Regions from separate parts of the Bradyrhizobium sp. A5 genome, predicted to be linked through region 2. Evidence: riboswitches for the same ligand, from Rfam matches in the RefSeq annotation. Region 2 holds a riboswitch; the other holds the start of a gene.
The links. A riboswitch is a leader RNA that binds a small molecule or an ion and turns the genes downstream of it on or off. The one in region 2 is predicted to bind glycine.
Positions count from the first base shown of each region.

Region 1 (15,643 bases), 150 kb from region 2:
AGATGGGCGACGCGTTGCCGGGCCTTCAGGCGCGATTGATGAGCCAGGCGCTGCGCAAGCTGACCGCCTCGATCAACAAGTCCAACACCATGGTGATCTTCATCAACCAGATCCGCATGAAGATCGGTGTGATGTACGGCTCGCCGGAAACCACCACCGGCGGCAACGCGTTGAAATTCTACGCCTCGATCCGCCTCGACATCCGCCGCATCGGTGCGATCAAGGAGCGCGACGAGGTGGTCGGCAACACCACCCGCGTCAAGGTGGTGAAGAACAAGCTGGCCCCGCCCTTCAAGCAGGTCGAATTCGACATCATGTACGGCGAGGGCGTCTCCAAGATGGGCGAGATCCTCGATCTCGGCGTCAAGGCCGGCATCGTCGAGAAATCCGGCGCCTGGTTCTCCTACGACAGCCAGCGCCTCGGCCAGGGCCGCGAGAACTCGAAAGCGTTCCTGAAGGCCAACCCTGATATCACCGCCAAGATCGAGACCGCGATCCGGCAGAACTCCGGCCTGATCGCCGAGCAGATTCTCGCCGGCACGCCGGAGCGCGACGCCGACGGCGAGGAGCCGGCGGACGAGTAAGCCTTAGCGCGAAAGAGTTTTCGCGAGGAGCGGGCGCTGAGGACGTTGAGTTGCCGACGTCATCGGCGCCCGTTTCGTTTTGCGTTGGAGTGATCAGGTGGTGCGATGAAGCGTCTGATCTTGACCAGTTCGTTCGGAACCGATCTCGCCAAATCGGGGCTGGCCGATATTGCAGTCTTCTTCGTTTTCCGTTTCGCGTGGGGGCCGCTGCCTTCGCCGGAATATCTCGCAGCTTATTTCGGAGCGCAGTCGGGGACGCTCAAGCCGGGCGATCACTGGTCGGATTGGCGCACGAAATGGCCTGATGCCTTCAGGGATCGCAAGAATCTGTCCTTTGGCGACTTTTGCGAGCACTATGACGAGATTGAACTCTGGTTCGATGCGAACCCCGAAGATCAATTGCAGCTGATTTGGCTGCTCGATTATTTCGGTTCGTGCCCCAATTTGCTGCCAAAGCTCAAATTGCGCTTGTTGGCGTTCGAGCTGTACGAAGCAAGAGCGCAGGTCTCCGAAACGTCGGCGTCACATATTCCCATCGTGGATGTCACAGCAAAGGAACTCGAGACTGCCACGATAGCGTGGGAGTCTTATCGTGCACCGACGCCCGAGGCCTGCGTTGATCTCCTCCGCCACGATCTGAGCGCCTTGTTGATGCTGCGGCCGGCCCTGGTCGATCTGCTGGCAGAGCTGCCGTCGCCGCTGACGGGCCTTGGCGCGACCGAGATGCGATTCCTTGAACTCCTCGCCAGTGGGTTCGCTAACACAAATGCGTTGTTTCATCTGCGCTCGCAACGGCGCACATATGTGTTCAGGGAATTCGAGTTGGGTTCGTTGCTGGAGGGGCTCGCGCTTGGCCCCAGGCCCGTGGTGGCCGGGTTGGGCGGCGAGCTGCGCACAATCGGACGGGAAAATTTGAGAGCCCGGCACGAGGTCTATCTCCGCAGTCGATTGTCGTTGACCGAGTTCGGCAAGGCGGTCCTGGCCCATCAGGAGGATTTCAGCCACCACAATTCGATCGATCGCTGGTGGGGCGGCACCCACCTGACCAACGATCGGCTGTGGCGCTGGGGCTCTGTTTTGACGAAGCCTTGAAGCGTGCGGAGATGACCCGGCTTATCGTCACCACAGATTCGTCCACAGCCGGCGTTCTCCAGCAAGCCGGCCCCGCCGACCTCGTCATCGCGATCGAGCGCCGGCTTGTCTGGGGACTGTTGCCGTCCGCTGCCGAGTTGGACGCCTTCTTTGCGCCGCGCACGACGCAGTCGCGCGGCCTTCATTGGCTGGACGATACGCCGCCTTGGCGCGTCGTCGAACCGGGTGTGGGAGATCGCGGACTGATCGAACTGTCTGCTGAATGCGACTCGGTCGAACTGTGGATGGGCCCAGAGCCAAATGCGCAATTGATTCTGCTGTGGCTGCTCGACCATTGCCGCCGTGAGAGAGCGGCTATCTCCAAATTCGTCATACGTCAGCTCGACATGGCCGTTGGAGGCGCCGATCCCCAGCCGTTTGCGAAGCTGAACCCGCGGATCCTCGCGCCCGCGCAAGACTGCCTTGAACTGGCCGGTCGTGCGTGGCGGGCTTATCGTGCGCCGACGCCGCAGGCCTGGTTCGATCTCCTCGAAGCGGATTTGACTCCGCTGCCGCGGCTTGAACGCTGCGTTCTGGACCTGCTTGAAGAACTTCCGCACCTCGCCTCAGGCCTTGGAGCTACGGAAGCGCGGATACTTCAGCTCATCGCGCCGGGTGGCGTGCACCCCTTCGATGTCTTCCCGGGCCATCAGAAGCCCAACGAGCGAGGCGTGTACGGATATTGGGAAGTCGGAACCCTGCTTGACGGGCTCGCGCGTTGCCAGAGGCCGGCGGTGTCGGGACTGGATGAAGGCCCGTTTGCCCTGGACATGCACAATGAGCCAGCTCGCCTCGATCGGTATAGAGGATCGCGGTTGTCACGGACCGAGTTCGGCAACGCGGTACTGGCTGGCGACGAGAATTTTTGCCGCCACAATCCGATTCGGCGCTGGTGGGGCGGGACTGAACTCACCAACGAGCGACTGTGGCGATGGGATCGCGCGACGCGCTCGCTGGTTGTGCCGTAAATCGGAGCCGGAGGGTGGATTAGCCGAAGGCGTAATCCACCATCTTTGTCGCCGCGGAAGCAGACGCGGTGGGTTACGCTGTCGCCTGCGCTTTGCGCAGCCGCCAGCTAACCCACCCTACGACCCGTTACTCCGCAGCTTCCGCGTAATCGCTCACCGGCGGGCAGGAGCACACCAGATTGCGGTCGCCGTAGACGTTGTCGACGCGGCCGACCGGGCACCAGTATTTGTCGGTGCGCGAGGTGCCCGCGGGGAAGCAGCCCTCGGCGCGGGTGTAGGCGCGCTTCCAATCGTCATCGACGATGTCGTGCACGGTGTGCGGGGCGTGACGCAGCGGTGACGCCTCGATCTTGAAGCGGCCGGCCTCGACCTCGGCGATCTCCTTGCGGATCGCGATCATTGCGTCGCAAAAACGATCGAGCTCCGCCTTCGATTCCGACTCGGTCGGCTCGATCATCAGCGTGCCCGGCACCGGGAAGCTCATCGTCGGTGCATGGAAGCCGTAGTCGATCAGACGTTTTGCGATGTCGTCCACGGTGACGCCGCTGGTCGTCTTCAGCGCGCGCGGATCGACAATGCATTCATGCGCGACGCGGCCCTTCTCGTTCTTGTAGAGCACCGGGAAGTGCGGATCGAGGCGCGCTGCGATGTAGTTGGCGTTGAGAATCGCGATTTCGGTGGCGCGCTTCAGGCCGTCGCCGCCCATCATCAGGATGTAGATGTAGGAGATGGTCAGGATCGACGCCGAGCCGAACGGCGCGGCCGAGACCGGGCCGACCGGCGCGTCCGCCTGCGTTGACGGGTGGCCAGGGAGGAAGGGCGCAAGATGCGCCTTGACGCCGATCGGACCCATGCCGGGGCCGCCGCCGCCATGCGGGATGCAGAAGGTCTTGTGCAGATTGAGATGGCTGACATCGGCGCCGTAATCGCCGGGCCTGCTAAGGCCGACCTGCGCATTGAGGTTGGCGCCGTCGAGATACACCTGGCCGCCATGGCTGTGGACGATGTCGCAGATCTCGCGGATATGCTCCTCGAACACGCCATGGGTCGAGGGATAGGTGATCATGACCGCGGCGAGATCCTTCGTATGCGTCTCGGCCTTGGCGCGGAGATCGTTGACGTCGACGTCGCCGTTCTTTTCGCAGGCGACCACCACCACGTCCATGCCGGCCATCGCGGCCGAGGCCGGGTTGGTGCCGTGGGCGGAGGAGGGGATCAGGCAGATCTTGCGATGGCTGTGCCCACGCGCGGCATGATAGCCGCGGATCGCGAGCAGCCCGGCATATTCGCCCTGCGCGCCCGAGTTCGGCTGCAGCGAGATCGCGTCATAACCGGTGATGTCGCACAGCCATTTTTCCAGCCGCGCGAACAGCGCGTGATAGCCCTTGGCCTGATCGCGCGGGACGAACGGGTGCAACGTCGCAAACTCCGGCCAGGTCAGCGGCATCATCTCGGTGGTCGCGTTCAGCTTCATCGTGCACGATCCGAGCGGGATCATCGCGCGGTCGAGCGCGAGGTCGCGGTCGCTGAGCTTGCGCATGTAGCGCAGCATCTCGGTCTCCGAGCGATGCGCGTGGAACACGGGATGGGTGAGGAAACCGGTGCCGCGCTTCAGCGCCTCCGGCAGCACCTCGCGCGTGGTGGCGTCGATCTCGGCATAGTAAAGCGTGCCGCCGAAGGCGCGCCAGACCGCCTCGACCGTCGCGGGCGTGGTGGTCTCGTCGAGCGCGATGCGCAAGCTCGTTTCACCGACGCCGAGATTGATCTTTTCGGCGGCGGCGCGCGCGACGATCTCGGCTCGCCCAGCGCCGGCGTCCACGCTGATCGTGTCGAAGAAGGTTTCGCTGTCAGGCGCAAAGCCGAGCTTGCGCAGGCCGGCGGCGAGCACGGCGGTGCGGCGATGCACGTTGCGCGCAATCTGCGTCAGGCCCTCGGGTCCGTGATAGACTGCATACATCGAGGCGATCACGGCGAGCAGCACCTGCGCGGTGCAGATGTTGGAGGTCGCTTTCTCGCGGCGGATGTGCTGCTCGCGGGTCTGCAGCGCAAGGCGATAGGCGGGCGCGCCGCGGGAGTCCACGGAGAGGCCGACGATGCGGCCGGGCAGCGAGCGCTTCAGCGCATCGCGCACGGCCATATAGGCCGCGTGCGGTCCGCCGTAGCCCATCGGCACGCCGAAGCGCTGCGCCGAACCGATGGCGATGTCGGCCCCGAGCTCGCCGGGCGAGGCGAGCAGCGTCAGCGCCAGCAGGTCGGCCGCGACGATCGCGAGTGCGCCCTTGGCCTTCAGCGCGGCGATCGCGGGCCTGAGGTCGCGCAACGCGCCCGAGCTTCCAGGATATTGCAGCAGTGCGCCGAGCACGTCGGCCTTGTCGAGATCGGCGAGGGGATCGCCGACGATCAGGCTCCAGCCCAGCGGCTCGGCGCGGGTGCGCATCACGGCCAGCGTCTGCGGATGCACGTCCTTGTCGACGAAGAAGGCGTTTGCTTTCACCTGCGAGTGCCGCTCGGCGAGCGCCATCGCTTCGGCGGCGGCGGTCGCCTCGTCCAGCAGCGAAGCGTTGGCGACGTCGAGCCCGGTGAGGTCGCAGATCATGGTCTGGAAGTTGAGCAACGCTTCCAGCCGGCCCTGGCTGATCTCGGGCTGGTAGGGCGTGTAGGCCGTGTACCAGGCCGGGTTCTCCAGGATGTTGCGCTGGATCACCGTGGGCAGGATCGTGCCGGAATAGCCTTGGCCGATCAGCGAGGTGAAGACCTGGTTCTCTCGCGCGAGTTCGCCCATATGCGCGATCGCCTCGGTCTCGCTGAGCGGCTTGCCGAGATCGAGGGGGGCGGCCTGCCGGATCGAAGCCGGCAGCGTTTCCGACATCAGCGCGTCAACGCTCTTGGCGCCGACAGTTTCGAGCATTGCGGTGACATCGCGCACTGAGGGGCCGATGTGGCGGCGAACGAAAGTGGCGGCGGTCTCGCCGCTGGATTTACGGTGCGCGGTCATCGCTTGCTCCATCGTCCTTAAGCCGTATGTACCTTGTAGGCGGCTTCATCCATGAGGCCGCCGAGCTCGTTCTTGTCGGCAATTTTGATCTTGAAGAACCACGCCTTGCCCTGCGCGTCCGAGTTCACCAGCGCCGGCTCGGCGGCGAGCGCATCGTTGGTTTCGAGCACCTCGCCGGTCACAGGCGCGTAGACGTCGGAGGCCGCCTTGACCGATTCCACAACGGCGGCAGCTTCCGCCTTCTTCAGCGCGCGGCCGACCTTGGGCAGTTCGACGAACACGACGTCGCCGAGCTGCGACTGCGCGTAGTCGGTGATGCCGACGGTGGCGACATCGCCGTCGATGGCGAGCCATTCATGGTCGGAGGTGTACAGCGTCGTGGTCATTCTCGGGTCCTCAGCGTTTGTAGGTGTTTTTCACGAAGGGCATGGCGGCGACGGCGAGGGCCAGGCGCTGGCCGCGCACTTCGGCGAAGATTTGCGTGCCGAGCGCGCTCGATGCGGTGGGCACGTAGCCCATCGCGACCGGCGCATTCAGGCTCGGGCCGAAGCCGCCCGATGTCACTTTTCCAATCGGCTCGCCGCCTGCGCTGGTCGCGAACAGCAGCGCGCCTTCGCGCACCGGCGCGCGGCCCTGGGCCAGCAGGCCGACACGGCGACGGGATGCGCCGTTGTCAAAATGGGCGAGGATCTTTTCCGCGCCGGGAAAGCCGCCGGCGCGCGCGCCGCCGCTGCGTCGGCTCTTCTGCACCGACCATTCAAGCGCGGCTTCGACCGGGGTGGACTCAGTGTCGATGTCGTGACCGTAGAGGCAGAGCCCGGCTTCCAGCCGCAGGCTGTCGCGGGCACCTAAGCCGATCGGCATGACGTCGGGATCGTCGAGCAGCATTTTGGCCAGGCGCTCGGCATCGGCAGCGGGGACCGAAATCTCGAATCCGTCCTCGCCGGTGTAGCCGGAGCGCGAGACGAAACAGTCGAGGCCGGCGACCTTGTGCGGGCCGGCGTCCATGAACTTCATGGACGGCGCCTCTGCACATAATTTCGCCAGCACCGATTCCGCCTTCGGGCCCTGCAACGCGACCAGCGCGCGGTCGGCCAGCGAATCGATGATGTAGTCGCCGGAGAGATTCGCGCGCAGATGCGCTTCGTCCGCGTCCTTGCAGGCGGCGTTGACGACCAGGAACAGGTGATCACCGAAATTGGCGACCATGAGATCGTCGAGGATGCCGCCGTCGTAATTGGTGAACTGGGCGTAGCGCTGCCGTCCCGGTGCAATCGCGACGATATCCTGCGGCACCAGCCGCTCCAGCGCGCGGGCGGCGTCCTCGACCTTGCCCGATTTCGGGCGGAGCGCGAGCTGGCCCATGTGGGAGACGTCGAACAGGCCGGCGGAAGAGCGGGTATGCAGATGCTCTTTGAGCACGCCCGCGGGGTATTGCACCGGCATGTCATAGCCCGCGAACGGCACCATCTTGCCGCCGAGGGATAGATGCAGCCCGTGAAGGGGCGTTCTTTTCAGGGAGTCTTGGTCGTCGCGCGCAAGCATCACGGGGCCCTCGGCGGTTCCCCGGGGACGATTCCCCGGTGGACACCAGTCGAAGCCCCATCTGTCGCTGTGCCTGAGAGTATTATCCCGTCGGCGGACGCTGTTCGGGTCTTAAGCCCGCCAGTGCCTCTTTCCAGATGTCGTCAAAGCCACGCGGTCCTTTTGCCTGAGAGTTTCCGGGGCGGTTGCTCCTTCGGCGCCGGCACCAAAGCCGGTCTCTCCCGACGTGGCCGTACGATACAGATGGGTACAGACCACAGGGCGGCCAAGCCTGTCAACGCAGGCTTTGCGCCTTTCAACGGGATTGCGCTGATGCGGCAACCCACTGATCTGTCTGCACAGTTTCTGGACAGCGAAGCTGGCCTTGTCTAAAAGCGCTCTGGCCCGCAGATATCAGTCCAAACTCGCGGTTTGGATGGCAAGTCAGCGGGTCCAAGCACACCCGATTGGATGAACATGAGCGGCGTCAACGAGATCAGGTCGACCTTTCTGAACTTCTTTGCCGAGAACGGCCACGAGATCGTGTCGTCCTCGCCATTGGTGCCGCGCAACGATCCGACATTGATGTTCACCAATGCCGGCATGGTGCAGTTCAAGAACGTCTTCACCGGCGTCGAGAAGCGGCCCTATCAGCGCGCCACCACCTCGCAGAAATGCGTGCGTGCCGGCGGCAAGCACAACGACCTCGACAATGTCGGCTACACCGCGCGCCATCTCACCTTCTTCGAGATGCTCGGCAACTTCTCGTTCGGTGACTATTTCAAGGAACGTGCGATCGAGCTGGCCTGGAAGCTGATCACCAGGGAATACGGGCTGAAGAAGGACAAGCTGCTGGTCACCGTCTACCACACCGACGACGAGGCGGCTGATCTCTGGAAGAAAATCGCGGGGTTCTCCGACGACCGCATCATCCGCATCCCGACCTCGGACAATTTCTGGGCGATGGGCGACACCGGTCCGTGCGGCCCGTGCTCGGAGATCTTCATCGACCGCGGCGATCACATCTGGGGCGGACCGCCGGGCTCGCCGGAAGAGGACGGCGACCGCTTCCTCGAGTTCTGGAATCTCGTGTTCATGCAATACGAGCAGGTGACGAAGGAGGAGCGCGTGGCGCTGCCGCGTCCCTCGATCGACACCGGCATGGGCCTCGAGCGCATGGCCAGCATCATGCAGGGCGTCGACAGCGTGTTCGAGACCGATCTGTTCCGTCATTTGATCGACGCGACGTCGTCCGCGCTCGGCAGCGGGCCGAACGAGCAGACCGTGGCCTCGTTCCGCGTCATCGCCGACCATTTGCGCTCCTCGGCCTTCCTGGTCTCCGACGGCGTGCTGCCCTCGAACGAGGGCCGTGGCTATGTGCTGCGCCGGATCATGCGCCGCGCGATGCGCCATGCGCAGCTGCTGGGCGCGAAAGAGCCGCTGATGCATCGGCTGGTCTGGGCGCTGGTGCGCGAGATGGGCCAGGCCTATCCCGAGCTCTTGCGCGCGGAGAATTTGATCGAGGAAACGCTGCGGCTGGAGGAGACCCGCTTCCGCAAGACGCTGACCCGCGGCCTTGCCATCCTCGACGAGAAGAGCGCGTCCTTGAAGAAGGGCGACATGTTCGACGGCGACGTCGCCTTCACGCTGTACGACACCTACGGCTTCCCGCTGGATCTCACGCAGGACGCGCTGAAATCGCGCGGCATCGGCGTGGATCAGGCCTCGTTCACCGACGCGATGGAGCGCCAGAAGGCCAAGGCGCGCGAGTCCTGGAAGGGCTCGGGCGAGGCAGCTTCCGAGGCGATCTGGTTCCCGCTGCGCGAGAAGCTCGGGGCCACCGAATTCCTGGGCTACGAGACCGAAAGCGCCGAAGGCGTGGTCTCCGCGCTGGTGAAGGACGGCCAGGAAGTTGCCAGCCTCAAGGCCGGCGACACCGGCGCGCTGCTGCTGAACCAGACGCCGTTTTACGCGGAGTCCGGCGGCCAGGTCGGCGACACCGGCGTGCTGACGGGCGAGGGCGGCATCAAGTTCCGCGTCACCGACACGCAGAAGAAGCTCGGCGATCTCTTCGTCCATGTCGGCGTCGTGGAGAGCGGCGAGCTGAAGCTCGGCACCGCGCTGCAGCTCGAGGTCGATCACGGCAGGCGCTCGTCGATCCGCGCGCATCACTCGGCGACGCATCTCATTCACGAGGCGCTGCGCCAGGTGCTCGGCGATCACATCGCCCAGCGCGGCTCGATGGTCGCACCCGACCGTCTCCGCTTCGACTTCGTGCATCCGAAGCCCATCACCGCGGAAGAGCTCGCCCGCGTCGAGGACATCGCCAACGACGTGGTGCTGGAGAACGACGAGGTCACGACCCGCGTCATGGGCGTCGATGAAGCGCGTGAACAGGGCGCGCGCGCCCTGTTCGGCGAGAAATACGGCGACGAGGTCCGGGTCGTCTCGATGGGCCGGACCGCGCGTGAGCGCGGCGCCAACGCGCTCGGCTGGTCGGTCGAACTGTGCGGCGGCACCCATGTGCGGCGCACCGGCGACATCGGCCTGATCACGCTGACCGGCGAGAGCGCGGTGGCCTCCGGCGTGCGACGCATCGAGGCGCTGACCGGCAATTACGCACGCAGGCACGCCAACGACACCATGGCGCTGGCGAAGACGGCAGCCAACGAGCTGCGCACCTCGATCGACGACGTCCCGGCGCGCATCACCGCGCTGATGGACGAGCGCAAGAAGCTCGAGCGCGAACTCTCCGACGCCCGCAAGAAGCTCGCGATGGGCGGCGGCGCGTCCGCCGGCGACGGCGGACAGTCCAACGTCGTGGAGATCGGTGACGTCAAGTTCTACAGGCTTCACGTCACGGGATTGCCGAGCGATGAACTCAAGTCGCTGGTCGACCAGGCCAAGGCTGAAATCAAGTCGGGTGTCGTCGCGGTTGCGAATACGACGGCCGACGGCAAGGCCAGCCTCGTTGTCGGCGTGACCAAGGATATGTCGGCCCGTTTCGACGCCGCAAGCCTCGTCAAGATCGGCGTGCCGGTCGTCGGCGGAAAGGGCGGCGGCGGCCGGGCCGAGATGGCGCAAGGTGGTGGACCTGACGGAGCAAAGGCTCTCGACGCCCTGTCGGAGATCCAAAAAGCCATTGCGGCGGGCGCTTAAGCGGCCATGCGCCCCGTTCCGCGAGGACGTGGGCTTCGCGATCCCGACTTGAGGGATCGCCTCTACGAACTGCTGGAGCACGATCCCCTGGCCTATTCGGCGGGATCGCGCTTCATTCAGCTCATCATCGGCGTCGTCGTGCTCAACGTGACCGCGATGATCCTTGCCTCCGTGCCGGAGCTTGACGCGCAGTTCGGCCTGCTGTTCTCGGCGATTACGATTCTGTCCGTGATCGTGTTCGCGCTGGAATATGCCGCGCGGCTGTGGACGGTGGCGGGTCACACGCAACGCAAGGCGTCCGCGCTCGCCGACCGGCTATCTTATGCCTTCTCCGCGCTCGGCATCATCGACCTCCTGGCCTTTCTGCCCGCGGGAATCGTGCTCGCGACGGGCCAGCATGCGACGCTGGCGGCCCTTGGCGTGCTGCCGTTCTTCAAGCTGATACGATACTCGCCGGCGATGCGCTCGCTGCTGGCCGCCGTGCACGCCGAGCGGCGCGCGCTGATCGGCTGCATCGTCATCCTGATCGGCGCGGTGCTGACCTTCGCCTCGCTGCTCTATGCGATCGAGCGCGACGTGCAGCCGGACAAGCTCGGCACCATCCCGCAGGCGATGTGGTGGGCGATCGTGACGCTCGGCACCGTCGGCTATGGCGACGTCGTGCCGGTGACGGCGCTCGGAAAATTCGTCTCCGTCTTCACCATCGTCAGCGGCTTTGCCATGATCGCGCTGCCGGTCGCGATCATCTCGACCGCCTTTGCCGAAGAGGTGAAGCGGCGCGATTTCGTCGTGACCTGGGGCATGCTGGCGCGGGTGCCGCTGTTCTCGCATCTGTCGGCCGCGGAGATCGCCGACATCATGCGGCTCTTGCGCGCGCGCACCGTCGAGCAGGGCGAGATCCTGGTGCGCCGGGGCGACGCCGCCTCGTCGATGTATTTCATCACCGCCGGCGAGGTCGAGATCGCGCTGCCGAGCCAGCAGGTGCGGCTCGCCGACGGCACCTTCTTCGGCGAGATCGCGCTGCTGCACAAGACCAAGCGCAGCGGCACGGTGACGGCGACGCGCAAGACGCGCCTGCTTCTGCTCGATGCCCAGGATTTTCACGCCCTGATCGAGCGGATGCCGACGCTCGCCGCCCACGTCCACGAGACCGCGCGGGCGCGGCTGGAGGAGACCGGCGATCTTGCAGCCGCGGAGCTGGCGCAGGCCGAACGCGACGACGGGCGCCGCGGCAAGTAGCCGTCAGTCCTTGTCGAGGAACGGCGCGACCACCTCGCGCGTCTCCTTGCTGGGCACCACAGGCACGATCTCGAAGGTCATGCCGTTGCCCTGGCAGTTCAGAACCCATTCCTGCAGCAGGCGGGCGTCGTCGCATTCCATCAGCTGGAAGCAGCGGTCGAAATTCGGCTCGATCCAGCTGCTGAGATATTTGAGACCGTCGGGGAATTTGACGCCCTCGTCGCGCACGCGGCGATAGACCGGAATCGGGTCACGGTCCCTGAAGCGTTCGATCACCATGAAAAGCATCGGCCTCAGCCCTTCTTCAGGAAGACGTAGTCGGCGGAGTAGGGCGCGCTTCTGAACTCGCCGGCTTTCTCGCAGGCGCCGTCGAGCTTGCCGCCGTGGGTGTTGATGCGCTGGACCGTGGTGACGGGGGTGAGGACGCCGCTGCCGCGATGGGCGGTGACGTCCAGCTTCAGCCAGGGGATGTCGGCCGCGGTGGCGCCCGGCGCATTGCCGACGGCCTTGCCGACCACGGCGCTGCTGTCGGCCAGCTCCCAGTTCGGGCCCGCATAATGTCGGCCGATGGTCTTGCCTTCGGACAGCAGCGTTGCGATCGGTTCACGGAAGGCCCAGGCGAGCTTGCCGTCGGTGCCGGCCTTGCACTCATAGACCTGCGCGCCTTCGGCATGGACGCTGAGCACGACGGACTCGCCCGGCGCTGCGATGGCGTCAGGGAGTGGGTCCGCGGCGGCGGCCGGTCCGATCAGAGCCGCGAGCAGTAGGGTGGGGGCAGCAAGCTTGATCAACATGGTGGTCTCCGCGAAAGCTCTCGAAAAAGAAAACGGGCCGCGCTTGTCGCGCGGCCCGTGATGATGTCCGGCCCAGTCGGGCGAAATTGCGGATGGCCGTCAGGCCGCCAGCGCCTTTGCCAGGTTTTCCGCGACCTTGTCGAGGAAGCCGGTGGTCGAGAGCCAGCGCTGGTCGGCGCCGACCAGGAGCGCGAGGTCCTTGGTCATGTAGCCTTCCTCGACGGTGTCGACGCAGACCTTCTCCAGCGTGTTGGCGAACTTGGCGAGCTCGGCATTGTTGTCGAGCTTGGCGCGGTGGGCGAGGCCACGGGTCCAGGCGAAGATCGACGCGATCGAGTTGGTCGAGGTCTCCTTGCCCTTCTGGTGCTCGCGGTAGTGGCGGGTCACCGTGCCGTGGGCAGCTTCCGCTTCCACCGTCTTGCCGTCGGGGGTGAGCAGCACCGAGGTCATCAGGCCGAGCGAGCCATAGCCCTGCGCGACCGTGTCGGACTGCACGTCGCCGTCGTAGTTCTTGCAGGCCCAGACATAGCCGCCCGACCACTTCAGCGCCGAGGCCACCATGTCGTCGATCAGGCGGTGCTCGTAGGTCAGGCCCTTGGCCTCGAAGTCCTTCTTGAACTCGCGGTCGTAGATGTCCTGGAAGATGTCCTTGAAGCGGCCGTCATAGACCTTGAGGATGGTGTTCTTGGTCGACAGATAGACCGGGTAGTTGCGCAGCAGGCCGTAGTTCAGCGAGGCGCGGGCGAAGTCGATGATGGAATCGTCGAGATTGTACATCCCCATGGCGACGCCGGCGCCCGGGGCCTTGAACACTTCCCTCTCGATCACGGTGCCGTCCTCGCCGACGAACTTCATCGACAGGGTGCCCTTGCCCGGGAATTTGAAGTCGGTGGCGCGGTACTGGTCGCCATAGGCGTGGCGGCCGATGATGATCGGCTTGGTCCAGCCGGGAACCAGGCGCGGCACGTTCTTGCAGATGATCGGCTCGCGGAAGATCACGCCGCCGAGGATGTTGCGGATGGTGCCGTTCGGCGACTTCCACATCTGCTTGAGGTTGAACTCCTTCACCCGGGCCTCGTCCGGGGTGATGGTGGCGCACTTGACGCCGACGCCGACCTTCTTGATGGCTTCGGCGGCGTCGATGGTGACCTGATCGTTGGTCTGGTCGCGGTACTCCATCCCCAGGTCGAAATAGAGCAGCTCGACATCAAGGAACGGGTTGATCAACTTGTCCTTGATGTACTGCCAGATGATCCGGGTCATCTCGTCGCCATCGAGTTCGACGACGGGATTGGATACCTTGATTTTTGCCATGATCGGAGAAGCCCTCTTGGGAACGGCGCTTGCGGCGCGCCACGTGAATATCCGCCGCCTCTTAGCACCGCCGCGCGGCGGGCGAAAGCCAAGTGATTATGCACTTTTAGCCGATCCAGCTTCCCCAGATGGGGGGCGGCAACGGCCCGGCCGCGGGGGCAGGGCTGAGCTTTCAGGCGAGATTCAAAAGTCGAATTCAACCCGTTATTTCCCTTGAGAATTTCGTCAGGACAGGCAAACGACAGGCGAACGGGCGGCCGGTCCAAGATGGAGCCAAGGCCGGCTTTGAATCAATTCCTCAAGAGCGCCCTGCCAAGGCCTTGAGAACCCAGTGAAAGCGAAACGAGATGTCGGGGACTGACAAGAGCAAGGCGGGCCTTTCCCTCGACGGTCCCATCGTGATCCTGGTCGAGCCGCAGCTCGGGGAAAACATCGGCATGGCCGCGCGTGCCATGGGCAATTTTGCGCTCGGCGCCTTGCGCATCGTCAACCCGCGCGACGGCTGGCCCAACATCGCCGCCCAGCGGGCCGCTGCCGGCGCCGACCACATTCTGGAAAAGGTCGAATTGTTTGGCACGGTCGAAGAGGCGGTCGCCGATCTCGACCTGCTGTTCGCGACCAGCGCGCGCCCCCATGACCAGGCCAAGCCGGTGGTCGGGCCGGAGGCCGCCGCCGCCGAAATCTCCGGCCACGTCGCGGCGGGGGGCAAGGCTGGTATCCTGTTCGGCCGCGAGCGCTGGGGCCTGACCAACGAGGAGGTCGGGCTCTCCAACCGCATCATCACCTTTCCGGTCAATCCGGGCTTTGCCTCGCTGAACCTCGCCCAGGCCGTGCTGCTGGTCGGCTATGAATGGTTCAAGCGGGCAACGTCAGGCGAACTGCCGCACGCCATGCCGGAGCGCTCCGAGCGCGCCTCGCAGCACCAGATCCAGGCCTTCTTCGAGAACCTGATCCGGGAGCTCGACAAGGTCGAATTCCTGCGGCCGGCCGAGAAGCGCGACACCATGCTGGTGAATCTGCGCAACATCTTCACCCGCATGGACCCGACCAAGCAGGACATGCACACCCTGCACGGCGTGGTGATGGCGATCGCGGAAGGACGCAAGGGCCCGGCCAAGGGCGGCGTGCTCGATGGCGAGCAGGCGACGCGGCTACGCGCGCTGCTTGCCGAGCACGGGCAGGGCGGCGGGGTGTCCGACAGCGGCTCGACCGTGCGCGGCCTCGCCCGCCTGCTCCGCCGCAACCCGACCGATGCCGAGCGCCTGCTCTGGCAGGCGCTCACACGCGATCGCCGTTTCGCAGGTCAGTTCAAGCGCCAGACCCCGGTGGGGCGGCACATCCCGGACTTCGTCTCGTTCCCGCACCGGATCGCGATCGAGCTGGTCAACCCGGGCGAGAACGAGACGATCGCGGCGGATCGCGCGGGCCGGCGGACGTGGCTGGAGGCGCGGAATTATCGGGTGATCGAGATGTGGGCCGCGGATGTGGAGCGAGATCTGGAGGCGGAGCTGGCGCGGTTGCAGGCGATGATCGCGGAATCGACGTGACGAACTCGCCCGCCGACAGTTGCCGCAACCAAGGGCTGTGCAGAAGCCCGGTCGGTTGCTATGATAGTTCCCGTGAATTGAGTTGGGGACTGCATGGTTGGAATGGTGGGCCGCGCACTCGTTGCTGCGGCAGCAGGCGTGGGCGCTTTGGCGCTGGCGACCTTGATCGAAGTATCGGCCGCCCGCGCGGAATCGCCCTTGTCGACAAAGTGCAATGCGGTCGGAAATCTCAGTGTCGATGACCGGATCGCGGGATGCACGGCTCTTATTGAGTCAGCGGCAGCCATGCCGCGGGGTTTAGTCATGGCGCACTTCCGGCGCGCCATGTTCTACCGCCAGAAAGGCGAGATCGACCGTGCGATCGCCGACTACGACCAGATCATCGAAC
Region 1 is NZ_CP148990.1:2,459,203-2,474,845, forward strand. Features, by position in the region: gene recA (recombinase RecA) at 1-584, shown strand, start outside; gene WHZ77_RS11635 (hypothetical protein) at 690-1,676, shown strand; gene WHZ77_RS11640 (hypothetical protein) at 1,643-2,683, shown strand; gene gcvP (aminomethyl-transferring glycine dehydrogenase) at 2,811-5,678, opposite strand; gene gcvH (glycine cleavage system protein GcvH) at 5,696-6,064, opposite strand; gene gcvT (glycine cleavage system aminomethyltransferase GcvT) at 6,075-7,223, opposite strand; glycine riboswitch at 7,369-7,457, opposite strand; gene alaS (alanine--tRNA ligase) at 7,680-10,361, shown strand; gene WHZ77_RS11665 (cyclic nucleotide-gated ion channel) at 10,368-11,600, shown strand; gene WHZ77_RS11670 (DUF3303 domain-containing protein) at 11,604-11,888, opposite strand; gene WHZ77_RS11675 (DUF3455 domain-containing protein) at 11,894-12,394, opposite strand; gene WHZ77_RS11680 (NADP-dependent isocitrate dehydrogenase) at 12,494-13,708, opposite strand; gene WHZ77_RS11685 (TrmJ/YjtD family RNA methyltransferase) at 14,056-15,255, shown strand; gene WHZ77_RS11690 (tetratricopeptide repeat protein) at 15,349-15,643, shown strand, end outside.
Region 1: another riboswitch for glycine. It lies ahead of gcvT (glycine cleavage system aminomethyltransferase GcvT); the one in region 2 lies ahead of WHZ77_RS12410 (D-amino acid dehydrogenase).

Region 2 (15,643 bases):
GGCAGGCGGACCTGCTCCATCATGTCGAGGATGCGCTTCTTGCGCGCCTTCGCGTCGAGATTGGTATGGGCGCGCAGCACCTCGTCGATCTGGCGGCCGACCGGCACCACCGGATTGAGCGCGGTCATCGGCTCCTGGAAGATCATCGCCATCTGCGTCGCGCGCAGCTGCCGCAGGCGGCGGTCGGTCGCGGTGAGAATCTCCTCACCGACCAGCTTGACGCTGCCGCCGGTCGGAACCAGCGTGCCCTTCGGCAGCAGGCCCATCGTGGTCAGCGAGGTCACCGACTTGCCCGATCCGCTTTCGCCGACGAGGCACAGCGTCTCGCCCTTGTGCACCTGGATCGAGATGCCGTCGATGATGTTGGCGCCCTTCGGCTTCTTGCCGATGGAGACGACGAGGTTGTTGATGTCGAGGATGGGGTTGGTCATCGCTTGATCCGTCATCACTTGCCTTCCCGCTGCTTCATGCGCGGATCGAGTGCGTCGCGGGCGGCGTCGCCGATCAGATTGATGCTGAGGATGGCGATCGAGAGCAGCAGGCCCGGCCAGAAGATCAGCGTCGGCTTGAGCTGAAAATACTGGCGGCCCTCGGCCATGATGTTGCCCCAGGTCGGCGTCTCCGGCGAGATGCCGGCGCCGAGGAAGGACAGGATGGCCTCGGTCAGGATCGCGGAGGCGCAGACATAGCTGCCCTGGACGATCAGTGGTGCGATCGTATTCGGCATCAGATGTCGCCACATGATCTTCGGGAGCGACGAGCCGACCGAGATCGCGGCTTCCACGTAAGGCTCCTCGCGGGCGGACAGCACGACCGAGCGCACCAGGCGCGCCACGCGCGGAACTTCGGGGATGGTAATCGCCACCAGCACGGTCCAGATGCTGGCGCCGGACAGTGACACCACGGCGATCGCGAGCAGGATGCTCGGCATCGCCATCAGGCCGTCCATGACGCGCATCAGCACGGAATCGACCAGCTTGAAGAAGCCGGAGACGAGGCCGATCGAAAGGCCGATGACGATCGAAAGGATCGCCGAGCCGATACCGATCAGAAGCGAGATGCGCCCGCCATAAATCACGCGTGACAGCAGGTCGCGGCCATAGGCGTCGGTACCGAGCAGGAACTGCGCCGAGGCCGGCTTCAGCCGTTGCGAGGGGGCCAACTGGATCGGATCATGCGGCGCGATCAGCGGCGCCAGGATCGAGACCAGCACGATCAGCGCAAGGCAGACCGTGGCCGCCGCGATGATCGGCGTCGAGGTGAGGAATCCGAAACGCGGCCGCAGCGGCGTCGTGATCGGAATGGACGATTGAGGAAGGCTATCGACCGACATTGTTGTTGTTATCCTTAGCCCTAGTACCGGATCCGGGGATCGAGCAGCGTGTAGGCGACGTCGATCAGGAGATTGACGACGACGTAGATCAGCGAGGTCAGCAGGATCATCGCCTGGATCACCGGATAGTCGCGCGCCAGCACCGCGTCCACGGTGAGGCGGCCGATGCCGGGGATGTTGAACACGCTCTCGGTGACGACGACGCCGGAGATCAGCAGTGCAAAGCCGGTGCCGATCACGGTGATCACGGGCACAGCGGCATTGCGCAGCGCATGCCGCATCATCACTGCGACCTCGTTGATGCCCTTCGCGCGCGCCGTTCGTACGTAATCCTCGCCGAGCACGTCGAGCATCGCCGCCCGCGTCATGCGCGCGATCAGCGCGACGTAGATGAAGGAGAGCGCGCAGGTCGGCAGGATGATGCGCTCGAAGAACGGTCCGAAGCCGTTGAAGATGCTGCGGAAGCCCTGCACCGGCACCCAGCGCAGGTCGATCGCGAACACCTGGATCAGGAGATAGCCGACCACAAACACGGGCACCGAGAAGCCCAGCACGGAGAGACCCATCACGAAGCGGTCGATCCAGGTGCCATGCTTCCATGCCGCGATCACGCCCAGGGGGACGGCGACGATGACCGCGAGGATGATGGTCGAGAGCGCGATCGAGATCGACGGCTCGACACGCTGGCTGATCATCTTGATGACCGGCAAATTGGAGATCAGCGACGTTCCGAGGTCGCCGTGCAGCAGCTTGTTCACCCAGGTGATGAACTGCACGATCAACGGCTCGTTGAGGCCGAGGGAGTCGCGGATGCGCTCCAGCCGTTCAGGTGTCGCGTTGTCACCGGCGAGAATCGCGGCGGGGTCGCCGGGGGTCAGCCGCAGCAGCAGAAACACGAACAGCGCGACGACACCCATCACGGGGACCGCCGCCAGAACGCGGCGAATGAGATAACCTAGCATGCACCTATCTCCGGCTGCGGAACGTGTGGCGCCCTGGGGCACCGGTGGAAGCTGTCGTGTCTATCATGCGCGCCTGTCATTCGGGCTGGAAAGCCGGCCGGAGATGCCGACCTTGCGGGGCAAATTGTGTGCCAAGGGCAGGGCGGTATCAAGGGGCCGCCCTGCGCCGGCCGGAACCACTCAGGATGCATGACGCAGCTCGGCCTCAACCTTGAGTGAGGGGACGCTCGGCGGTGCATTGAGCCCGCGCCAGCCGTCGATGGTCCCGGCGATCATCTGCGCGGTCGCGGCCGACAGGGTCCAGCCGAGATGGCCGTGGCCGGTGTTGAAGAACACGCCCGGTATCCGCCCTGCGCGCACCACCGGCATCATGTTCGGCATCATCGGCCGTAGCCCGGCCCACGGAACGACACGCGACGTTTCGACGTCGGGGAAGTTGCTGCGCACCCAGTCGACCAGCGGCTGCACCCGGTCGGCGCGAATGTCGCGGTTGAAGTCGTTGAATTCGGCGGTGCCGGCGACGCGGAAGCGATCGGCACCGAGCCGGCTGGTGACGATCTTGGCGGCTTCGTCGAGCAGGCTGACGGTCGGCGTTGCGTTGCGGCTCGCGGCGGTGTCGAGCTGTACGGTGATCGAGTAGCCCTTCACCGGATAGACGTTGACGCGCTCGTCGAGCAGGGTGGCGAAGTGACGGCTCGCCACACCTGCGCAGACCACGACGCCGTCCACCTTCAGCATGCCGCGCGCGGATGCGACCGCATCGCTTGCGGACAGATCGGCCCAGCCGATGACAAAGCCGGCGCCGGCGCGAGCGATCGAATCGATGTTGGCCTCGTGGATGAAGGTGGCGGCCCGTCGCTTGCAGGCCTCGGCAAGCCCGCGGGTAAACTTGTGGATATCGCCGGTCGCATCCGACGGGGTGTAGAAGCCGCCGTAATAGTCCTTGCGCAGCGTCGGCTCGATGGCGCGGATTTCCTCCGGTGTCACCGGACGGCGGTCGAGGCCGCCTTCCTGCAGCAGCGCGTTGACGCGCAGGCCGGACTCAAAACCCTTCTTGTCGTGATAGATGTGGAGGATGCCGCGGCGTTCGAGATCGAAGTCGATGCCCTCGCGTGCTGCGATCTCGAACAGATGCTTGCGGGCTTCGATCGCAAGGCGCGTGGTTTGAATCGTGTTGGCGCGGTAGTTGCCGATGTTGGCGACGAACTCGCTCATCCACGAATATTTGTGCCAGTTCGGCCGCGGGTTCATCAGCAGCGGCGCGTCGCGCCGGAACATCCAGCGCAGGCCTTTGAGGATCGTTGCGGTGCTATTCCAGACCTCGGCATTGCTGGCGGAGAGCTGTCCGCCATTGGCGAAGGAGGTCTCCATCGCGGCGTAACGGTGCTTGTCGAGCACCGTCACCCTGTAGCCGCGTTCCAGCAGGGCATAGGCGGTCGTTACGCCGGTGATGCCGGCGCCGATGATGGCGATATGAGTCATGGCAGGTTCGGGGCTCCCGTGAGTTAGAGTCGGCTAACCGCTGGCCGTAAAGCCGTTGGCGGCGCCCCATCTGTCACGGTTACCTGAGAGCTTGACCCGGCGCAGACCCCGTGAGGTCAGCTCCGGCCTATCCCCTTCGGTGGACGTCACGACTTTCAAATCGTGCCGTCTCTCTCCAGATCGTCCTGACGATACAGTCCTTTTGCCTGAGAGTTTCCGGGGCGGTTGCTCCGTCGGCGCCGCAAAGAAGGCTGGAAGCCTTCGTTGCGATCTCTCCCGCATCGTCGCGTGGACCATCGAGCAGTACGATGCGCCTCATTTTTAGACAAGGCTAAATTTCAACCGTGACTGCCAACGTATTGTGCAGTGCAAAGTTGGTTCAATTTACTCGAGCGTCGCCAGCAAACCCGCCATCAGCCGGCCGCGCTCGACCAGGCTGTCGACCTCGATGAACTCCTCGAGCGTGTGGCCATTGCCGCCGCGCACGCCAAGGCCGTCGAGCGTCGGGATGCCCATCGCACCGGTGAAATTGCCGTCGGAGCCGCCGCCGGAGCTCGCATGCGGCAGCTCGGCGCCGAGCGATTTGGCGATGCTGCGTGCCTTTTCATACAGCGCCATCGTGCCCGCATCCGGCTCCCACACGGGCCGGGTGACGCCGCGAGTCACCTTGAAGGATACGTCGTTGGCCGTGCCCGACAGGGCCAGCATGCGCTCGACGCCGCGATCGAGATCGGCCTGGCGCTTGGCCATCGACAGTGCTTCGCCGGTGGCGGTCGTGGCAACGCAGTTCACCCATTGTCCGCCATGCACGACGCCGACGGAGAAAGTGCAATCCGCCGTCGTCATCGCGTCGATCGCGAGGATCTGCCGCGCCATTTCGCGGATCGCCGAGCGTCCCGCCGACAACGTCGCGCCGGCGTGGCTCGGCCGGCCCGTCGCCTCGAGATTGAAGCGCGCGATGGCGTAACGCCCGGTGGTCACGCCGTTGTCGGCGCGGCCCGGCTCGGGCACCAGCACATATTTGTTGCGCGCCGCCTCGGCCTCGATGATGTCGCGGGTCGAGGGCGTGCCGACTTCCTCGTCCGGCGTGAACAGCACGGTGATCGGCAGCGGCGTGGTAGGAGGCCCGCGCCAGCTGCCGGATCGCTTCCAGCGAGAGATAGTTGCCGCCCTTCATGTCGTAGATGCCGGGGCCGTAGCACTTGTTGCCCTCGCGCCGCCATTTCAGCTTCTCGATGGTGCCGACCGGGTGGACGGTGTCCATGTGGCCGGCGATCAGGATGCCCGGCTCACCTTGCTTCGGATGCGGGAAGCGTGCCCGGATGACGCCGCCAAAGCCCTGGCGGCCGGCGATGCGTTCGATCGTCGCACCCATGATTGCCATATCCCGCGCTGCGATATCGAGCATGCGGTTAACGGCACCGGCGTCCCAGGTCGGGCTCTCGCAGTCGACCCAGGTGCGCAGGCCTTCGAGCATGGCCTCGGAATCGAAGGGAAGATTGGCTGGATTCATCTTAATGTCTCTCAAGCTTCGAAAGATGGAACGCGCATTGCATTGCGCTGGGCAGGACGAGCGGGGAGTGTTGTAGAGCCAAACCGATCTTTGTGGAGCCCGTACGCGCGCCGCTTGGGCTTGCAGCTAAACCGGATTGACGCGCACAACGCTGTCTGCAAGTCTCGAAAAGATAAAGGCATTGCATGAGGTTAGTTCGCCTAAGGAACGAACCGAATGCTCAACCAATAACCTGCCTTTGAATAGTTTCACGTCAGGAGAGACTTCTATGCTGAGCTTGATGCGCCGGGGGCGTCGCGCGTTCGCCTCCACACTTGCGCTGTCGGTCGTCGCGCTTTCGACCGCAATGGCCTCGCCGGTATTTGCCGCCGGCAAGACCATCACCGCGGTGATGCATTCGGATCTGCGCGTCATCGATCCGATCTTCACCACCGCCTACATCACGCGTGACCATGGCTACATGGTCTACGACACGCTGATCACGACGGATTCGAATTTCAAGATCCAGCCGCAGATGGCGGACTGGAAAATCTCCGACGACAAGCTGACCTACACCTTCACGCTGCGCGACGGCCTGAAGTGGCATGACGGCACGCCGGTAACGGCGGAAGACTGCGTCGCCTCGCTCAAGCGCTGGGCCGCGGTCGACGGCATGGGCCAGCAGATGATGACCTTCACGGCCAGCATCGAGGCGACCGATCCCAAGACCATCACGCTGAAGCTGAAGGAGCCCTACGGCCTCGTCCTCGAATCGATCGGCAAGCCGTCTTCCCGCGTGCCCTTCATGATGCCGAAGCGTCTGGCCGAAACGCCGCCGGACAAGCAGATCCCCGAGCAGATCGGCTCCGGTCCGTTCAAGTTCGTGCAGGGCGAATTCCAGCCCGGCGTGAAGGCGGTCTACGTCAAGAACACCGACTACGTGCCGCGCAAGGAGCCGGCGAGTTGGACCGCCGGCGCCAAGGTCGTGAAGGTCGATCGCGTCGAGTGGATCACCATGCCGGACTCGCAGACCGCGGTGAATGCGCTGCAATCGGGCGACATCGACTTCATGGAAGTGCCGCCGTGGGACCTGCTGCCGATGCTTGAAGGCAATGCGGACCTCAAGGTCGAGGTGCTGAACAAGTTCGGCTATCAGACCCTTGGGCGCATGAACTTCCTCTATCCGCCCTTCGACAATCCGAAGATCCGTCGCGCGGCGCTTCTGGCGATGAACCAGAAGGACGTCCTCGACGCGCTCGTCGGCAATCCCAAATATTACAAGATCTGCGGCGCGTTCTTCATCTGCGACACGCCTTTCGCGAGCGACGTCGGCTCGGAATCGCTGGTCAAGGGCAACGGCATGGCGGAGGCCAAGAAGCTGCTCGCCGAGTCCGGCTATGACGGCACGCCCGTCGTGGTCATGGTGCCCGGCGACGTCGTGACGCTGAAGGCGCAGCCGACGGTCGCGGTGCAGCTGCTCCGCGAGGCCGGCTTCAAGGTCGACGCGCAGGCGACCGACTGGCAGACGGTGGTGAGCCGCAGAGCCAGCCAGAAGCCCCCGAAGGAGGGCGGCTGGAACATGTTCTTCACCAACTGGGTCAGCGCCGACGTCTCCAACCCGATCTCGAACCTCTCGATCGGCGGCCAGGGCAAGAAGGGCGGCTGGTTCGGCTGGGCGGAGAACGCCAAGATCGAGAAGCTCAAGGACGACTTCGTCCGCGCCGCCTCGCTCGACGATCAGAAGAAGATCGCGACCGAGATCCAGAAGGAAGCCTACGACCAGGTGATCTACATCCCGCTCGGCCAGTATCTGGCTCCGAGCGCGTGGCGGAAGTCGTTGACCGGCGTGCTCGACGGCCCGGCAACCCCGGTGTTCTGGAACATGGACAAGAGCGAGTAAGGCGAGGGCGCGTGAGCGCGCCTTCCGTATCGACCACCACGCGGCGCCGCTGTCATCAGCGGCGCCGCTCGCCAAAGAACTTCCGAGCAGAAACTTCTCAGGAGAGCTTCAGTGATCCAATTCACGTGCCGGGGACGTCGGTCTTTCGCCTCCACACTTGCGATCTCAGTCGTCGCGCTTTCGGCACTGGTCTCGCCAGTTCTTGCCGCGGGCAAGACCATTACCGCCGTGATGCATTCGGATCTGCGCGTCCTCGATCCGATCTTTACCAGCGCCTATATCTCCCGTGACCATGGTTACATGGTCTACGACACGCTGCTCGCGACGGATTCGAACTTCAAGGTCCAGCCGCAGATGGCGGACTGGAAGATCTCCGACGACAAGCTGACCTACACCTTTACGCTGCGGGATGGCCTGAAATGGCATGACGGTACGCCCGTCACCGCGGAAGATTGCGTTGCTTCGCTGAAGCGCTGGGCCGCCGTCGACGGGATGGGACAGCAGATGATGCTGTTCACCGCGAGCATCGAGGCGACCGATCCCAAGACCATCACGCTGAAGCTGAAGGAGCCCTACGCGCTCGTGCTGGACTCGATCGGCAAGCCGTCCTCGCGGGTCGCCTTCATGATGCCGAAGCGTCTTGCCGAGACGCCGGTGGACAAGCAGATCCCCGAGCAGATCGGCTCCGGCCCGTTCAAGTTCGTGCAGGGCGAATTCCAGCCCGGCGTAAAGTCGATCTACGTCAAGAACACCGACTACGTGCCGCGCAAGGAGCCGGCGAGCTGGACCGCCGGCGGCAAGGTGGTGAAGGTCGATCGCGTCGAATGGATCACCATGCCTGACTCGCAGACGGCATTGAACGCGCTGCAGTCGGGCGACGTCGATTTCATGGAGAATCTCGCCCTCGACATGTTGCCCACCATCGAAGCCGACAAGGGGCTCAAGGTCGACATCCTGAACAAGTTCGGCTTCCAGACGGGCGCGCGGATGAACTTCCTTCATCCGCCATTCGACAACGTCAAGGTCCGCCGCGCGGCATTCCTCGCGATGAAACAGAAGGACGTGCTGGACGCGCTGATCGGCAATCCCAAGTTCTACAAGACCTGCGCTGCGGCCTTCATCTGCGACACGCCGTTCGCGACGGACGTTGGCGGCGAGACCCTAGCGAAGGGCGGCGACATGGCCGCGGCCAGGAAGGCGCTCGCCGAATCCGGCTACGACGGGACACCCGTCGTGCTGATGGCGCCGGGCGATGTGCTGACACTGAAGGCGCAGCCGATCGTGGTGGCCCAGCAACTGCGCGACGCCGGCTTCAAGGTCGATTTTCAGGCGACCGACTGGCAGACGGTAGTGAGCCGGCGCGCCAGCATGAAGCCCCCGAAGGAGGGCGGCTGGAACATGTTCATCACCAACTGGGTGAGCGCCGACGCGTCCAACCCGATCTCCAACGTTGCCGTCGGCGGGCAGGGCAAGACGGGCGGCTGGTTCGGCTGGGCGGAGGATGCCAAGGTCGAGCAGCTCAAGGACGCTTTCGTCCACGCGACTTCGCTCGACGATCAGAAGAAGATCGCGGCCGAGATCCAGAAGGAAGCCTACGATCAGGTGCTCTACATGCCGCTCGGTCAGTTCCAGATCCCGAGCGCATGGCGGAAGTCGATCAGCGGCGTGATCGACGGCCCGGCAACGCCGGTGTTCTGGAATATGGACAAGTCGGAGTAGGACAAAACCGAGTATGCGAAAGGGTGCTTTTCGCGCCTTTCATGCAAACGAGCGGCGCCGCTGTCATCAGCGGCGCCGCTTTCGTTTGTCAGCTTCGCGTCAGCTTAGGAGTGTGGAGCTTTGAGTTCTTCCAGCCTCCAGTTGTTGCTATTTGTTTCTGTTCTGAACTAGATGATTTTCTCACTCATCACTTTCCTTCCCCGATTTGATTCGCGCGCCAATCGATTTTGCACTTCAGGCGATGGCCGAAAGGTCCGATCGCGCGCCGTCGCGATGGCGCAGGCCTTTCTTGCGCTGGCTCGACGGCGTCGAGGCGGGCTGGGCCGTGCCGCTGCTTCTGGTCTGCTTCGTCGTGATCTGGACGGTGTATCTGGCTATCGCCTATGCCGGCGGCGGCCTGCACCCCGATACGCTCGAGGCCTGGACGCTGGGGCGGAATTTCGCGTGGGGCTATCACAAGCACCCGCCGCTGATGGGGTGGATTGCCGCAAGCTGGACCTTCGTCCTTCCGCTGAGCGACTGGTCGCTGCAATTGATGGCGATGGTCAATGCCGGGCTCGCGCTGTTCTGCGTCGACCTGGTCGCGCGGCAATTCGTGACCGGGCACAAGCGCATCCTGGTGCTGCTGCTGTTGATGCTGACGCCTGCCTATCAATTCCATGCGCAGCGCTTCAATGCCAATGCGGTGCTGCTCGCGATCTGGCCGCTCGCGACCTGGTGCTTTCTGCGCGCCTTCGAAACCCGCAAGGCGTCGTGGGCGGTCGCGGTGGGCTGCACGACGGCGCTGGCGATGGTCGGCAAGTATTATTCGATCTTCCTCGTCGCCAGTTTTGCGTTTGCCGCACTGGCGCATCCTGCGCGGCGCGCCTATTTCACCTCGGCTTCGCCCTGGATTTCGGTCGTCACCGGGCTTGCGGTGCTGTCGCCGCACATCTATTGGCTCGCGATGACGGGGGCTTCGACCTTCACCTATGCGATGAACCACGCCAACGGCGATTCCGCGAGCTCGCTTGGCGAGGTGAAGAACTTTCTGCTGGGGCTGGCTGCGGCGATGAGCGTGTCAGCCGCGCTGTGGGTGCTCATCGCAGGCACGCGCCTGAAACAGTTTCGGGCCGACTTCGCCGCCATGAGTCCGGGCCTGCGGCTTCTGTTCTACGTCGCGATCGGCACGATCGTGCTGCCGGTCGTGACGTCGCTGGGGATGGGCACGGACCTGCCGTCGCTGTGGGCGTTGCAGGGGCTGTTCCTGTTCGTCGTGTTGATCGTCTGCGGCACGCGCTATCCGATCGAGCGCTTCTACACGGTCAACGTCACGGCGATCACGGCCGGCGTCGCGCTCGCCACCGTCCTGGTCGCGGCACCGATCCATGCCGTCTATCGCAACACCCATGGTTATGAAGAGGGGCGGAATCTCTACGCCCAGGCCGCGAGCGGACTGACCCGCGAGTGGCACGAACTCACCGGCGAGCCGCTGAGCGTCGTCAGCGGCGACGATGCGCTCGCTTTCGCCGCGGCGTTCTACAGTCCGGATCATCCACAATACGTGCGGCCCTTCGAATTCCAATACAGCTGGGGCCTGCCGCGCAAGACGACGCTGGACCGCGGCTGGGCCGCGCTGTGCTTCCGCGGCCAGGACTATTGCAACCGGTGGATGGAATGGGTGTCGGGACGCGCTGGACATGTCGTCCGGCGCGAGTTCACCGTGCAGGCGAGGCTGTGGGGGCAGCCCGGTCTGACGCGGGATGTGGTCGTGATGATGGTACCGCCGCGCGCAGGAAGCACGATGCCCGAGAATGCAGCGGAAGATTTCAGCGCCAGCAGGCGTGCGACCGACTAGGCCTTGCACTCAGCAATGGCTGTCGCGCACACCCTCCAGGCCTTCGCTCGCGAAAGGCGCTGTGAACGCGGGGTGCTTCGGCTGTGGGGTCGGACGTTTCGTTTCCGTCGGCTCCAGGGCGTGATGGTCTTCGCGGAGTTCGGGTTCCATGGCGGCGGCCTTTCGAATTGCTGCAGGACAACATCGAGGCCGCCGGCAAGTTCCTCAGGCGATGGGGCGGTGATGCGGCTTGAACATCCGTCCTTTTTCCACCACCAGCACGATCGCGAGTGCCGTGACGGTCGACAGGAAGAAGCCGACCGCGAACGGCATCAGCGTGCCGTCGAAGCTTTGCCCGATGGCCATGCCGATCGCGATGCCGATCAGGGTGGTGATGGAGCCGTAGAGCGACGAGGCCGTGCCGGCGATGTGGCCCTGCGGCTCCAGTGCGAGCGCCGTGAAGTTCGCAACCATCATGCCGAACGAGAACATCATCAGCGCCGACAGCGCCATGAACAGCGCGAGCGGCAGCACATTCAGGCTTTCCGTGATGAGCAGGACGGAAGCCACGACGGCATAGAGCGTCAGCGCGCCGTGTGAGATCACGCGCATGCCGAGCCGTCCAACGAGTCGCGCATTGAGGAAGCCCGCAATGGCGACGCCGGTCGCGATCGCAGCGAAGGCGAGGGGGAAATAATGGCCGAGATGGTAGATCTCGGTGAAGACCTGCTGCGCCGAGAACACGTAGGCGAACAGCGCGCCCATGACGCTGCCTGCGGCCACCGCGTAGCCGATGGTCTGGCGGTTGGTCAGGGTTTGCCGGAAGGCGGCGAGCACATCGGCGGGTGCAAGCGACCTGCGTTCGGAATCCGGCAGGGTCTCCGGCAGCCGCAGCACGCTCCAGGCGAGGGCAAGCAGCCCATAGAGCGCCAGCACGATGAAGATGCCCCGCCATTGCGACACCAGCAGCACCGCTTGTCCGAACGACGGCGCGACCACCGGCACCGCGATGAACACCATCATCGCAAGCGACATCACGCTCGCCATCCTGCGGCCGACATAGCAATCGCGCACGATCGAGGTCGCGATCACGCGCGTCGCAGCGGTGCCAAACCCCTGCAGTGCGCGCGCCAGCAATAATGTTTCGAACGAGGGCGCGGCGATCGCCAGCAAGCTCGCCACTGCATAGACCGTCATGCCGCCGAGCAGCACCGGGCGTCGTCCAAACCGGTCGGACAGCGGTCCCATGATGAACTGGCCGGCGCCGAAGCCGATCAGGAAGATCGACAGCACGAGCTGGAGATGGTTGGCGTTCGGAATTTTGAAGGCTGCCCCGATATTGGGCAGCGCCGGCAGCATCATGTCCATTGCGAGCGGATTCAGCGCCATGATGGACGCGATCACGACAACGAATTCCGGAAAACCCATAGGACGGTGTCCCGAGGACACCCAATCGTCGGCGTTGACGTCGGACAAGCAGCTCACCTCTGAAATTCAGGGGCTTTTCTATCGTCTATGCTGCGTTGCACAACCCATGTTTCGGGATGGCTGTCAGGCGGGGCGGTGGCGGACACGAGTTGGTGAGGTTGCGGCCTGGGCCTGCGATGTGTCGGGGTTAAGCGCGGCTTAAGCGCGACGGGTCTTTTGAGCTGCTGCGACCAGGCCGAGCGCCAATTGCCCTGCGGTCTCGACATAGGCGAGATCGCGGTGGATCAGCATCACGGTGGTGGCGCCGTCGAGCAGGATCACGAGCTGGCGTGCGAGCGCCGTCGCACCGGCAACGCCGTGATCGCGCAACTCCGTTGCAAGCCATGCCTCAAAACGCTTCTTGTGTGCCGCGCCCGCCTTGACCGCCGGATGTGCCGGCGTGTTTGCGAGTTCGGCGATCGTGCGCAGGAAGCCGCAGCCGCGCCATCGCGGCGTATCCACGGAGCGACCGAGTTTTGTGAAGAGACCGCGGACCTTGTCGGCCACACCACCGTCCGTCTCCGCGAACCAGCGCCTGTAGAGCTCCAGCGTCGGCTGGTCCCTGGCCGCGATGGTTGCGGCGACGAGCTCGTCCTTGCTGGTGAAGTGATAGTACAGCGTCTTCTTGGTGACGCCCGCCTTCTCGGCGATGGCGTCCATGCTCGCCGCCCGGATGCCTTCGCCATAGAACAGGCGCGTCGCCGCAACGACGATCTGATCGCGGGTGGTGTCGCCTTTCCCTGACATCCGCGCAATGTATACCGCCTAGTGAGTATACACAATGCGGCCGCTGTGGCTGACTCCCTTTCCTGTCCGATCTGGAAGGAGCTGCGACTTGTCCGACCTGGTACTCTCCGAGACGCGCGGCGCCGTCGCGCTGTTGACGTTCAACCGCCCGAACAAGCTCAATGCGCTGAGTTACGCCCTCATCGACCGCCTGATGGCGGTGCTCGACCGCATCGAGGACGACGCAAATATCCGGGCGGTCGTGCTGACAGGCGCGGGCGATCGCGCCTTCTCGGCCGGTGCCGACATTGCCGAATTCTCGGACAGCGTGAGGTGCGGGCCGGATGTCGCGGTGAAGCAATTCGTGCGGCGCGGGCAGGGGATGACGGCGCGCTTGGAAGCGTTTCCAAAGCCGATCATCGCCGCCGTCAACGGCATAGCCTTCGGCGGCGGCTGCGAGATCACGGAAGCCGTGCATCTGGCCGTTGCGAGCCAGCGGGCGACTTTTGCCAAGCCCGAGATTGCCATCGGCATCACGCCGACCTTCGGCGGGACGCAGCGCCTGCCGCGGCTCGCGGGCCGCAAGCGGGCGCTGGAGCACCTGTTGACCGGAGATTCTTTTTCACCACAGCGAGCCCTGGAGATGGGACTGGTCAACCGCATCGTGCCTCACGAGCAACTGCTGGACGCAGCCTTCGCGCTGGCGGATCGCATCACGCGGCATTCACACCTGGCGGTGGCCCGAATTATCACCGCCGCCACGCGCGGCCTCAACGTCTCGATTTCGGAAGGTCTCGCCGTCGAGAGCGAGCAGTTCGCGCGCATGGCGGCGACACAGGACACGCGCGAGGCGCTCGATAGATGGCTCGCCGCTCGCGCGCAGCGCTAGACGCCGCGGGGCTGTGTTGACGGCTGCGACGACGGCGGTCGGTTCCGCAACCGTCCAGGCGGAGTGCTGGCAACCAGCGATTCACCATAAGCGCGACGGCAAGGCATCGGGGAGATGAATCCGCAACCCATCCTGTCCATTGTGGCCGGGCCAGGCGCCGCGTTGGCGCCCGGAGAAACCCCGCCAGACAAGGTATCCGATTGTGTCCGATCTCACCGGTGCAGCACGATGGCTGGAGCCCGCGGCCGACATGGCGCCGCGACGGAACATCTGGCTCGCCTGCCTGATCGCTCTGACCGCGCTGCTGGTGTTCGGCAATCTCGCCAACGATGCCGTGCTCGATGTCAAATATGGCTGGGACGTCCGGGTCAATTGCGCGGCGGTCGATGCGCATGTCGCCGGACTTGATCCCTACGTCGTCAAGAATCTGAAAGGCACCCGGCTTTCCTATCCCTATCTGCCGGTGACGCTGGATGTTTTCCGTCCTCTGTGCGCGGGCGGCGTTCTGGTCGGTCACTATAGAGGCGCCTTTTTCGCTCTCGCCGTGCTCTGCGGGCTGCTCTTGCCCGGTCTCGGCCGCGGGCGCCCGCGCGCACGCGATGTCGGGCTCAGGGTGTTCTGCGCGCTCGGCGCGTTCGTCGGTTTCGAATGGGTGCAGGCGTCGGGCAATTTCGCGATTCTGAGCGGCGTCCTGACCGCGATCGCGCTGAGGCTCCTGCTTTCTCAGCCTCCCTCCCGAACGCCGGAGCACCGCAGCTCTCCGCTGCATCTGGCCGGCGCTGCGCTGCTCGGCCTCGTGATGTCGTTCAAGCTGGTGTTCTTCCCCGTGCTGGCTGCGCTGTATTTCCTGCCGCTGCCGCGCGGCCGCAAGCTGGTGTTGATGGCGGTGGCGGCGTTCAGCTTCGCATTGCCGATCCTGATATCGTGGCTGGGATACCCCGATCTGTTCGCCAGCTGGCAGCTTGCGATGGCCGGAAAGATCCCCGACCAGCACGTCCTCGATCTCTTCGAGCTCAATCCGTCGCTGCTGCTGCTGGTGCGGGACCTCATGACCCATGCCGGCCTCGGTGACAGCAAGCCGGCCATCCTCGCGGTTTATGCATTCGGAGCCCTCGCGCTCGTGCTGATGCCGTTCGCACTGTCCGTCTTCCGGGCGGTCGCAAGCCGGCCATTGCGGGAAGGAGAAACGCTTCTTGCGCGACTGGATCGCTGGCTGATCGATCGTCCCCGCGCGGCCATGCGCATCACGGTGCTGGCCATGTTTGCGCTCTATCTCTGCTCGCCGCGTCTCAAGGAATATGCCTTCTTCGAGCTCGCGCTCTATGCCGCGATCCTGCTTGCCGATCTTCCGGCGACGGCACTCGCTGCCGTTCTCACCGTCGGCCTGCTCGTTCCCTCGTTGAACTCACTGGTGGGACATTCGATCGAGGGCAGTTATCTGCTGCTCTTTGCCGCGACGGCATGCTTCTGGATCCTGCTGCTCGATTTTCGGGCGGAGCCGAAACGCCTCGATCAGCAGGCTGCGGATGCATGAATGTCGCTCCGTCCGCCGGGACGTGGGCGTGAACGGCGCGGCGCGTGACCCTACCGGGACACGGGCTCTTTGAACTCCTCGCGCGAGGAAGACTGTTGCCTGGTGTAGAGGCTCACATAAGCGCCGGTGTAGTCCTCTTTCCAACCCCGCTCGCCAACGAGGAACCGCCTCAGCTCTTCGTGTCCTCTGAGCCAGAGCACGGCGTCGATCTTGTATTTGCTGATCGCCCTGTCCCACGTCGCCGCGTCGATTTCCCACCGCACCAGCTTGCGATAGTCGTGCAGCAGATCATCCGGATAGGCGGTTGCCGCGCGGCCGTCCAC
Region 2 is NZ_CP148990.1:2,608,031-2,623,673, forward strand. Features, by position in the region: gene WHZ77_RS12395 (ABC transporter ATP-binding protein) at 1-431, opposite strand, end outside; gene WHZ77_RS12400 (ABC transporter permease) at 446-1,333, opposite strand; gene WHZ77_RS12405 (ABC transporter permease) at 1,354-2,295, opposite strand; gene WHZ77_RS12410 (D-amino acid dehydrogenase) at 2,476-3,777, opposite strand; glycine riboswitch at 3,846-3,958, opposite strand; glycine riboswitch at 3,962-4,066, opposite strand; partial or broken gene WHZ77_RS12415 (M20/M25/M40 family metallo-hydrolase) at 4,162-5,290, opposite strand; gene WHZ77_RS12420 (ABC transporter substrate-binding protein) at 5,559-7,169, shown strand; gene WHZ77_RS12425 (ABC transporter substrate-binding protein) at 7,401-8,888, shown strand; gene WHZ77_RS12430 (glycosyltransferase family 39 protein) at 9,130-10,725, shown strand; gene WHZ77_RS12435 (multidrug effflux MFS transporter) at 10,930-12,180, opposite strand; gene WHZ77_RS12440 (TetR/AcrR family transcriptional regulator) at 12,331-12,918, opposite strand; gene WHZ77_RS12445 (crotonase/enoyl-CoA hydratase family protein) at 13,007-13,786, shown strand; gene WHZ77_RS12450 (hypothetical protein) at 13,989-15,320, shown strand; gene WHZ77_RS12455 (hypothetical protein) at 15,371-15,643, opposite strand, start outside.